2 regions of the Pseudoalteromonas sp. PAB 2.2 genome follow, and region 2 is predicted to be linked to the other one. Evidence: predicted binding sites of a transcription regulator. Region 2 holds the regulator's gene; the other holds the start of a gene.
The links. The regulator FliA, encoded in region 2, starts transcription of late flagellar genes. The targets are predictions, from matches to a motif close to CTAAAGNTNNNNNNNNNNNNGCCGATA.
Positions count from the first base shown of each region.

Region 1: BWD47_RS00385 (DUF5610 domain-containing protein) is a predicted target of FliA. The motif match lies at 3,281-3,307, and genes of this name have one in related genera.

Region 1 is NZ_LYPI01000005.1:2,600-8,575, reverse strand. Features, by position in the region: gene BWD47_RS00410 (serine/threonine protein kinase) at 1-244, shown strand, start outside; gene BWD47_RS00405 (thiol:disulfide interchange protein DsbA/DsbL) at 277-900, shown strand; gene BWD47_RS00400 (thiol:disulfide interchange protein DsbA/DsbL) at 920-1,558, shown strand; gene BWD47_RS00395 (DUF523 domain-containing protein) at 1,618-2,073, shown strand; gene trmA (tRNA (uridine(54)-C5)-methyltransferase TrmA) at 2,075-3,172, opposite strand; gene BWD47_RS00385 (DUF5610 domain-containing protein) at 3,337-4,452, shown strand; gene murI (glutamate racemase) at 4,519-5,313, shown strand; gene BWD47_RS00375 (RNA-binding protein) at 5,276-5,755, opposite strand.
Region 2 is NZ_LYPI01000010.1:213,283-219,258, forward strand. Features, by position in the region: gene flhA (flagellar biosynthesis protein FlhA) at 1-1,387, shown strand, start outside; gene flhF (flagellar biosynthesis protein FlhF) at 1,408-2,892, shown strand; gene BWD47_RS09420 (MinD/ParA family protein) at 2,885-3,745, shown strand; gene BWD47_RS09425 (RNA polymerase sigma factor FliA) at 3,772-4,482, shown strand; gene cheY (chemotaxis response regulator CheY) at 4,522-4,905, shown strand; gene BWD47_RS09435 (protein phosphatase CheZ) at 4,923-5,690, shown strand; gene BWD47_RS09440 (chemotaxis protein CheA) at 5,706-5,976, shown strand, end outside.

The sequences.
Region 1 (5,976 bases), on a different contig from region 2:
CACCTTGGTAGCAGCGTATGAAGAGTTTTGTGATTTTGACCACAGCCAGCTGAAATTAATTGAGCCATTACGCGCGATGCGCATGGTGCATTACATGGGGTGGTTAGCAAAACGTTGGGATGATCCTGCATTCCCACGGAACTTTTCATGGTTCGCAGAAGACAAATACTGGGAGCAGCAAATACTCGCGTTAAAAGAACAGCTTGCAGCGCTACAAGAACCACCGTTAAAATTATTACCATAAATTTTTAAAAGATAAGTAAAGACGAGAAAACAATGTTCAAAAAATTAAAATTAAGTCTACTCATTCTATGTTTACCTTTTGCAGCACTGGCAGCTGACTTTGAAGCAGGTAATCAATACGAAGTACTAAACACTAAAAAGAGTGCTACACCACAAGTAACTGAGTTTTTCTCATTTTACTGTCCACACTGTTTTAAGTTTGAACCAGTGGCGAAAGCACTGGCCTCAACGCTGCCTGAAGGCACTGAGTTTGTTAAGAATCACGTTAACTTTTTAGGTGGTGTATCGAAACAAACACAAAGTAACCTAAGTTATGCTTACCTAATTGCAAAGCAACATGGTAAAGGTGAGCAAGTGGCCGACCAAATTTTTCATAGCATTCATATTCAACGTGCACCGCTGCAAAATATTAAAGACGTGAAAGCATTATTGGCGACAAATGGTATTAGCGGCGATGTGTTTGACTCTGAAATTGCTAGCATGCCTGTGATCAGTGCAGAAAAAGCGATGCAAGACAAACAGAATAAATACTCAGAGATGGGGGCGTTAACGGGTGTGCCGACTTTTATCGTGAATGATAAATATAAAATTAATATAAATACCATCAAGAGCCAAGAGCAGCTTGATGCGTTAGTAAAGTTTTTATTAGAACAATAATTTTTGGAGTGATTGAATAATGATCAAATTAGTTAAAGCTGCATTTGTGGCCGTGACGCTAGGTTTCGTTGCCACAGCGAGTGCGGCGCAATACGAAGAAGGTAAGCATTATGAAACAATTGATGCGCGAGCTTCTAAAAAGCCTGAAGTGACCGAGTTTTTTTCATTCTACTGTCCTCACTGTAATACCTTCGAGCCAATTGTTGCTGAGCTTAAGCCAATGCTTAAAGACGGCGTTAAATTTAAAAAGAATCACGTTAATTTTGTTGGTCCTCGTGATCCTGAGATCCAAACAGTGCTTGCGCAAGGTTATGCAACAGCAACAGTACTCCCAAATAGCGATGCGTTAGTTGGTGCAATTTTTGACCACATTCATGGTAAACGTGCGCGTATTAATGAGCTTGCAGATATGAAAGATATTTTCGTATCGCAAGGTGTAACTGCTGAAGATTTTGAAAAGTACTACAACAGTTTTTCAGTACGTACGATAGCAGCGAAAATGAAACGCGACCAAGAGTACTATCAACAAAAAGGAGCCTTAAAAGGCGTACCAACCTTTATTGTGAATGGTAAGTATCGTTTAATCTTAGGTGCAGACTCAGGTATTACCGATGCAAAAAGCATGGCTGAGCTAATTAATTACTTAGCAGCTAAGTAAGAGACTCGAAAATATTATTTAAAAGCTCCGCTCGCGGAGCTTTTTTGTTTGGTGAAGAAATGAAAAAACTTTTAGTGTCGAGTTGTTTACTAGGAAAGCCGGTACGCTATGACGGTCAATCACAAAACTTATTACATCCTGGATTAGAGTCACTGAAGCAGCAAGGGCGTATTGTGTCTTTTTGTCCTGAGGTTGCGGGTGGTCTACCTACACCAAGAGCGCCTGCTGAAATTAGCCAGGGTAGAGTATTAACACAGGATGCGCATGACGTCACCGCAGAGTTTAAAGCGGGTGCACAGCAAGCATTACGTGTATGCAAAGAACAAAGGATTCGGTTCGCACTACTCAAAGAGTCTAGTCCGTCATGTGGACGTAATTATATTTATGATGGAAGTCACACAGGGCAAAAGATTCGAGGAATGGGTTTAACTGCAAAGTTACTTAGTGACAATAATATACAGGTGTTCAGTGAACAACAATTGCCAGCGCTATTGGCTGCGCTGGCAAAAGTTTAAGTTATTTACGCTGTAAAAAGACGCCAGACTCAATATGATGTGTATAGGGGAATTGATCAAAAATCGCAAAACGTTTCACTTCGTGTGTTTTGCAAAGGTGATCAAGATCTCGTTCTAATGTCTCGGGATTACAAGAGATATAGATAATGTTGTCGTAGTTCGCCACCAAATCACAGGTAAGAGTATCCATCCCCGCTCGAGGAGGGTCGACTAAAATTGTTTGGCAGTTATAGCCGTTTAGATCAATACCGTCTAAACGTGAAAAAGTACGTTCGCCTTTCATGGCTTGTGTAAACTCTTCACTCGACATACGAATGATATCTAAATTATCGACTTTGTTTTGAGCAATATTGTACTGTGCAGAATAAACCGATGACTTTGAGATCTCAGTCGCAAGTACTCGGTTAAATGAACCGGCTAGTGCAATTGAAAAGTTACCATTACCACAATACAGCTCTAGCAAATCATTATTAAGGGGCTCACACAACGCTTGTGCCCATTCCAGCATTTTAATGTTCACTTTTGCGTTTGGTTGAGTAAAGCTATTTTCTACTTGCTGATAAATGAGTTCTTTACCATTTACGTTCAATCGTTCAACGACATAGTCGTTCCCAATCACTTCTTTTTGCTTACGTGCACGACCAATAAAGTCGATTTTAAACTGGCTGCTTAATTTTGCTTTAAGCTCTTTAATCGCAATTAGCCATTCATCGTTTAAAGGTTTGTGGTAAAGCAAACTAACAAGAATTTCACCACTTAAGCTAGAGAGGTAATCAATCTGGAATAACTTGCGGCGAAGTACCTCACACCCTTTTAAATTTTCAATCATCACCTGCATCACTTCGCCAACGAGTGGCGCGGCGGGATCAAATTCATCAACGCGAATTTTCTCTTTGCTTTGCTGATCAAACATAATGTGGAATAAATCGTCGCCCTCATGCCACACTCTAAACTCTGCACGTTGACGGTAGTGAATTGGATCAGAGCTGAACACTTCTAATGTGTTTACACCAAAGCGCCTAAACTGTGACGTGATGCGCTGCTCTTTCTCACTCAATTGTGCATCATATTGAGTTGTATCAATTTTTATAACCGCCATGGCTGATTACCTTTTATCTCTTAGCTATTTGTCGGCGCTATTGTAGGGAGCAGAGAGGATTTGTCTAGTTTTGTTATTTATTTTAGTGTCGTTTTTTTATACAAAAAACTTAAGTTATGCGATTTTTGGCCGATAATGAGGTAACCATAAAATGGAGTCGGATCATGAAAATTGGCAACCTAGGCTATATGCCTAATACAAATTTGAATAAATACAATGGTAAACAGTCTGTGCAGCAGCCTACCATTCAAAATCGTCAAGATAGCTATCAACAACGTGGCCGCGAACTGGCTGCAAAAGTACTCGACGATAAACTTGCACAAGCACTTGGTTTACCTAAAGCAGAAGAAAAGAAAGATAAACCCCTGTTTGATTTTGATGAGATCGTTAAAAATGTACTCAATTTTGTTGGTGGTGCGCTGCGTAAAGCAAAAGCAGATGGCGCTGATGATGAAAAGTTAAAAGGCATGTTAGGCGAGGCACGCAAAGGCGTACAAATGGGAATCGATGATGCCTATGATGAACTTAAAGAATCAGGCATCTTAAATGACGATATCGAAGAGGGTATCGAAAAATCGAAAGAAGGTATCTTTAAAGGTATTGATGAGCTTGAAGAAGACTTATTTAATCCTAAACCTAATGCCGTGACGGTTAGCCAAGCACAGTACGTGAGCTTAAGTAATAATGCCGAATATACATTTACCACAGCCGAAGGTGATGAAGTCAGTATTAGCTTTGCAGATGCATATGAGAGCAAGTCCGCTAGTAGCTACAGTAAAAACGGTGACAACGAAGCGTATGTCAGTGAATCGTCACAATCACGTGACTTATCTTTTTCTATGTCAGTGAATGGCGATCTTAATGAGCAAGAGCAGCAGGCCATTAACGAGTTGATGGAAGACTTACAAGGCGTTAGCGAAACATTTTTCTCAGGCTCACTCGATGAAGCCTTTGAACAAGCTAAAGAGCTTAACTTGAGTAATGAGCAGCTAGTCGGTTTTTCGATGGATTTGAAGCAAACCAAAACAGTTGCAGCTATAAAAGGGTACGAAGAATATAAACCAACGCCAGAGAAAGAAGTTGCAGAAAAGGTCGCCCCTTTTAACGATGACTTAAAAGAAGCCTTTAATAAAGCTGGTGATATTGGTTTGCAAAATCAACTTGCCGGAATATTGCAATGGTTAAATCAAGATAAAGAAGAAGTCAGTAAATTGGTTGATTATACCAAAGCGATGTTCGAGCAAATGAATACACTACGTTCAGCCAATGAACAGAACTAGTCTTCGCTTTCTTTTTAGATAGTCACATGGCAAACTGCTTGCCTTTCATGATCCGAGGTAAGTAGTTTGTCAGTCCATATAATGGTGTTTGATTCAGGTATTGGTGGGACAACTGTGCTTGAACAGATCCAAGCTTTGATCCCGAATGCAGATTATAGCTATTTTATGGATAATGCCTTTCTGCCTTATGGTGCGCAAACTTCGCAAACAATCATTCAACGCTTATTAGGGCTATTACACTTTATAGACACGCATGCGTTGCATGTTGATATATTAGTGATTGCCTGCAATACAGCATCGACATCTGCGTTAGACGTTATTCGACACTATACAAGTATTGAAGTTGTGGGGGTTGTGCCTGCTATAAAGCCAGCATGTGCCATAAGTAATACGAAGCACATTGGTTTACTTGCCACGCCCGCGACTACAAAAAGCAAATACACCGAGACGTTAATTTTGACACACAGTCAAGGTACAAAAGTGAGCTTGTACGCTTCGACTAAGCTGGTGGAAATTGCAGAAACACTGTTTCATAGTAAAAAACTACTCAAAGCCGAATTCAACGAAGCAATGGCTGAACTCGCTATTGCAGATGATATTGATGTATTAGTACTCGGATGCACACACTTTCCTTTATTAGCCCATGCAATAAATAACTATTACGACAAACGCGTTAAATTGATTGACTCAGGCCGTGCAATTGCAAATCGTGTCAGTAGTATTATTACAACGCAGCAATTAAATTTAGCAACAGACAAAAAAAAGCCGCTGCACTATTATGCAACGGCTCCGATTAGTCACCAGCAATTAAGCGTAGAGCTTGTTACGCTGATTGATCAGATTCCTCACGGAAACTATTAGACTCGTTCTCTTGTTTTTGTTTTGCTTCACGTACTTTTAAAGTACGTTGTTGGAACTCACTATCATTTAATTGATTAATTGCATTGTCAGCATCTGCCTCAGCCATTTCAACAAAACCAAAGCCACGACGTTTACCAGTGTTTTTATCTTTCAATAAACGAACGTTAAAGACTTTACCTTGTTCTTCAAATAAAGCGCGTACAACACCTTCATTCGCTCGGTAAGGAAGGTTGCCAACATAAAGTGTTTTTGTTTTTACTTCAGCCTCCTCACTTGCCGTTGATGAGAGTGCTGCAATAACTAAAGCACCAATTAATAAGCCTGCACCAAATAGCAACGCAGGGTCTAATGCTAAGCTCGAAAATGCAAACTTAACAATAACAAACCCTAATACAGCAAGAATAACAGAGAAAAGAAAAGATTTTTGATCGGGTAATTTCATTTTTGATCTACCAATAAACAGGAAATAAACATTAATTTAACATTGTGAACTTGCTATCTTAACGCGTTAAATGAACATAGCAATGAAATTTGCATTAAATTATGAATATTGGCTTAAAAAACAGCCATAATTGCGACTGTTTTTGTTATTTTCGGTAATTTTAGTTCACTTTGTGAGCGAACGATAAAAAGATCGAAAAAAAGTGTTGATCTGTTTTTGGA
Region 2 (5,976 bases):
GTTATTAACCATTGGTGATGGTCTCGTTGCGCAATTACCTTCATTACTTCTTTCAATTGGTACTGCGATTGTTGTGACGCGTCAAAATGAGTCGCATAACATGGGCGATCAGTTTAAGTCGCAGCTAGGAAACGAAAAGTCGTTATTTATCGCTTCAGGTATTTTGATCACCATGGGCCTTGTGCCAGGCATGCCTCATCTTGCATTTTTAAGCTTGGGCGCATTGTTAGGTTACCTTGCTTACTTTACCCAACAACAAAAAATTAAAGCAGAAGCAGAAAAAGCTGAATTGGAAGCAAATGGGGGCTCGCCAGGCACCGGTGTTGCTAACAAGCAAGAGCAAAAAGAATTGGGTTGGGACGATGTACAGCAAGTAGATGTGATTGGTTTAGAAGTCGGTTATCGCTTAATTCCACTGGTTGATCAGTCGCAAGGGGGAGAGCTACTTAACCGTATTAAAGGTGTGCGTAAGAAACTCTCGCAAGAACTCGGTTTCTTGGTACCGCCCGTGCATATCCGTGACAACTTAGAGTTAGACCCTAACGCCTACCGTATCACAATGATGGGTGTATCCAGTGGTGAAGGTGAGCTTAAGCATGGTGACGAACTTGCTATAAACCCAGGGCAAGTATTTGGCCCAATCAAAGGTGTTGAAACAAAAGATCCTGCTTTTGGACTCGATGCAGTATGGATTAAGCCAGACCAGAAAGATGAAGCCCAATCATTGGGTTACACCGTGGTTGATGCAGCTACTGTCGTGGCAACCCATATTAGTCAGCTATTAACAAACAGCGCAGCATTACTATTAGGTCATGAAGAAGTACAGAACCTACTTGATATGTTAGCGAAAAGTCATCCTCGTCTTGTCGAGGGACTGGTTCCTGACGTGTTACCATTGACCACGGTTGTAAAAGTGCTGCAAAACTTACTTAACGAAGGGGTCGCAATTCGTGATATGCGTTCAATTGTTCAGACCCTTGTTGAATATGGCCCACGTAGCCAAGACCCAGATGTGCTAACGGCTGCAGTGCGAATTTCACTGCGCAGATTGATTGTTCAAGATGCGGTTGGTATGTCATCTGAAATCCCTGTCATAACCTTGGCGCCTGAGTTGGAACAGATGTTGCATCAGTCACTTCAAAATGCAGGTGACGAAGGTGCCGGAATAGAGCCAGGACTTGCAGAGCGACTTCAGCAATCATTAAATGAAGCGCATCAAAACCAAGAAATGGCCGGCGAACCTTCGATATTACTAACGTCAGGAATGTTACGCACTGTGTTATCTCGTTTTGTTAAGTACACCATCCCAGGTTTAAGGGTAATGTCTTACCAAGAGGTACCAGACGAAAGACAGATTAAGATTGTCAGCTCAGTAGGCCAACAATAGGATAGTAAAGGGGTTGTACCATGAAAATTAAACGTTTTTTTGCTAAAGATATGCGCACCGCACTGAAAGAAGTGAAAGATGAATTAGGTGTTGATGCGGTTATTATGTCTAACAAAAAGTTAGCGAATGGTGTTGAAATTGTCGCCGCTGTTGATTATGACAAAGCAGCCCCAAAAGCCGAAGCGAAACCGGTGCCTGCACACACAGCGCCACAACAGTCGCATAACTTCGTTAAACCAGAACCTATGCGCGCTAAACCTGAGCCACAAGCCCAAGTTGCAGACAGCCTACAAGCGTTACTAGAGCGTCAAGCCCCACGCCCTCGTTCGCCAGAGCTTGCTTCAATGTTTAATCAATCTGGTATTGAAACGAGTGAACATTATCAGCCAAAAACACACAGTTTTGCGCCGCAAGAGCAGCCGCAATATTCAGCAAAACCTCGCTATCAAGAGCAAGCAGCACCGCGAGTGCAAACACAAGCACATAGCTTAGGTTTTGATGATGATTTAGACACAGGCTTCGACGATTTAGATTCACCAGCAGAACACAAAACGGCCACACCCGCAAGCCACTCAGAAATGGCGACGATGCGTGAAGAAATGAATGCCATTCGTCAATTACTTGAACATCAAGTATCTGGTTTGATGCAGCAAGACATGGCGCGTCGTGATCCTACCCGCGCTTGTATGATTGATCGCCTAGCCGGTATGGGCATTGAGCGTGATGTTGCGGAGCAAATGGCGTGTTTTATTCCTGATGACGTTTCGCGTCAACAAGCGTGGCAAGCCTTATTGCAAATGGTTGAAAACCAAATGCATACAACAAATAATGAAATTTTACGTCAAGGCGGTGTGTACGCTTTAGTGGGTCCTACGGGGGTGGGCAAAACCACCACCGTGGCGAAATTGGCAGCCCTTGGTGCACAAAAATATGGTGCAGATAAAGTCGCGCTTATTACAACAGACACTTACCGTATTGGAGCGTATGAGCAGCTAGCCACTTATGGCCGCATTATTGGCTGTGGTGTGAAACAAGTTAAAGACGCAAATGAATTAGCTGAAGTGTTATACCATTTACGCAATAAGCGTCTAGTATTAATAGACACTGCGGGTATGAGTCAACGCGACTTACGCTTAACTGAGCAACTTAATACATTAATGCGCAATCAGCGTGTCGACATTCGCAGTTATTTAGTGTTAAGTGCAACAGCGCAAATTAACGTGCTACAAGAAACCGTTCGCCACTTTAAAAAAGTGCAACTAAGTGGTTGTATCTTCACTAAGTTAGATGAATCACTTAGTTTAGGTGAGATTATTAGTATTGCGATTCAAAATCGCTTGCCAATAGGGTATCTTACTAATGGTCAGCGTGTTCCTGAAGATATTCGCGTTGCGAATGCAGAAAAACTAGTAAAAAAAGCTGAGCAATTATATTTAAAACGAGCAAAAGCACAACATTCACGACGTCAAGCAGTAGCGTCGAACACAGTAGGGATGTATGATTAACACAGTATTAGATCAAGCAAGCGGCCTGCGCAAAATGAATCAAAATAATAATAGTGGCGTTAAAGTTATCGCTGTCACTGGCGGCAAAGGTGGTGTGGGTAAAACGAATGTGTCACTCAATACCGCGATCGCATTAGGTCAGCTGGGAAATCGTGTATTAGTATTAGATGCCGATTTAGGGTTGGCAAATTGTGACGTAATGCTTGGTTTACGTGTCGAGAGAAACTTATCTCATGTTTTATCTGGTGAGTGTGAACTGGATGAAATTCTTGTCGAAGGCCCAGCAGGTATAAAAATTGTGCCAGCGACTTCGGGCTCGCAAAGTATGGTTGAGTTAACACCGTCAGAACATGCGGGGCTTATCCGCGCATTTAGCGAGCTAAATACTGAGTTTGATATTTTAATTGTCGATACCGCTGCGGGTATTTCAGACATGGTATTAAGCTTTTCGCGTGCAGCGCAAGATGTTGTTGTTGTTGTATGCGATGAACCTACCTCAATTACCGACGCTTACGCCCTAATTAAAGTGTTAAGTCGTGAGCATGGCGTTTACAAATTTAAAATAGTTGCCAATATGGTGCGCAGTATGCGTGAAGGGCAAGAATTATTTGCTAAACTCTCAAAAGTAACGGATCGATTCTTAGATGTGTCTATGGAACTTGTCGCAACCATTCCGTATGACGAGAATATGCGCAAATCGACCCGCCGCCAAAAAGTGATTGTGGAGTTATTTCCAAACTCACCAGCCGCTGTGGCATTTAAAACATTAGCAACGAAAGCAGTTAAGTGGCCAATTCCAAATCAACCGTCAGGTCATTTAGAATTTTTTATTGAAAAACTAGTAAACGGTTAACTATGACAACATCGGTGAATAAAGCGATGGGATATCAATCAGCACAGAATTTAAATGCGATTGTTGAAAAACATGCCTCTTTAGTCAAAAAAGTGGCGTGTCATCTAATTGCTCGTTTACCTGCCAGTGTGCAACTCGATGATTTGATTCAGTCAGGTATGATTGGCCTTATAGAAGCGTCGAAAAATTTTGATGCGAGTAAAGGGGCCAGTTTTGAAACATTTGCGGGTATTCGAATTCGAGGTGCTATGCTCGATGAAATCCGTCGAGGTGATTGGGCTCCCCGTTCAGTTCACCGTAATGCACGCCTTGTCGCTGAAACGATTTCGGATTTAGAGAGTATTTTAAACCGCGAGCCAAAAGACACAGAAGTTGCTGAAAAACTTGATATTACACTGGATGAGTACCATCATATTCTACATGATGTAAATTCCAGTAAGGTACTGGGTATAGAGGATTTAGGCGTTGATGAAGACGTCATCACACCTATGGGGCATGATTTAGCACTAGACAAACCGTTTAATAATGTTAAAAATGAACGGTTTAACCAGTCTCTATTGACGGCTATCCAATCTTTACCAGAAAGAGATGCACTCGTTTTGTCTTTGTATTACAACGATGAAATGAACTTAAAAGAAATAGGGCACATACTCGATGTTAGCGAATCGCGTGTGAGTCAAATACATGGTCAGGCGATGATTAAGCTCAAAGCAAAAATCAATGACTGGATTAATTAGTAGTAAGTAAATAAGGTTCAAACCTCACCGGAGGATGTTTTGGATAAAAACATGAAAATTCTTGTTGTTGATGATTTTTCTACAATGAGACGTATCATTAAAAACCTGTTAAGGGATTTAGGTTTTACCAATGTGCAGGAAGCTGATGATGGTTCAACAGCATTGCCGATGTTGCAAAATCAAGAGTTTGATTTTGTTGTAACAGATTGGAATATGCCTGGAATGCAAGGTATTGATCTATTACGCGCAATTCGTGCTGATGATAGCCTTAAACATATCCCCGTGTTAATGGTGACAGCTGAAGCGAAAAAAGAACAAATTGTTGCTGCTGCTCAAGCGGGTGTTAATGGCTATATCGTCAAACCATTCACTGCTGCGACACTGAAAACCAAATTGGAAAAAGTGTTTGAACGTTTAGGTTAATCTAAGGGGAGAGGCTTATGTCAGCACTTGCTGCGCCTCAAATAAGTTTAGAGCAAGCTCGTCAACTTGTTGAGTATCTTGAAAATGGTGAACAAGAGAAGGCTGATAAGCTGATACTTGAAACAGCATCAAAAGAACAATCAGAGTTGTTTGCTGAAGTCGGTAAATTGACACGACAACTTCATGAAGCACTAAAAAACTTCGATCTTGATACTCGACTCACAGATTTAACAACAGAAGCAATCCCGGATGCAAAGCAGCGCTTGAATTATGTCATGGAAATGACTGAAAGCGCGGCCAATAAAACGATGGATGCCGTGGAAGCGAGTTTGCCTATAGCACAACAGCTCGCTGATGAAATTGCCACGATTAAACCAACGTGGGATCGTTTAATGAATCGAGAAATTGAACTCGGTGAATTTAAAACGTTATGCCACAGCTTAGATAAGTTCATGAATAACTCGCACACCAAAACAGATGAGTTACAAGGCTTGATGACCAACGTGCTAATGGCGCAAGATTATCAAGACTTGACGGGGCAGGTAATACGCCGTGTTATCGAATTAGTGCGCGAAGTAGAAGACAGTTTAATCAATCTCTTAACTGTATTCGGCAGTCAAGACGATGGTCAAATAAAACAAGAAAAACAGGCCATAGACAAAGCACCTGCACAAAGCGATACGCTGGCAGGTCCAGAAGGGCCAATTATTGATAAAGAGTCACGCGATGATGTTGTTTCAGGACAAGATGAAGTTGATGACCTATTATCAAGTCTGGGCTTCTAAGAGGAGAGTAGCTGCATGAGCTTTGAAGTCGATGAAGATATTTTACAGGATTTCCTTGTTGAAGCAGGGGAAATTTTAGAGCTTTTGTCAGAGCAATTGGTCGAGCTTGAAAATAATCCAGATGATAAAGACTTACTAAACGCTATTTTTAGAGGCTTTCACACCGTAAAAGGTGGCGCAGGCTTTTTAAGCATGACTGAACTTGTTGATGCGTGTCATGGTGCTGAAAATGTGTTTGATTTGTTGCGCCAAGGCGTGCGCAGTGTCACACCAGAACTTATGGATG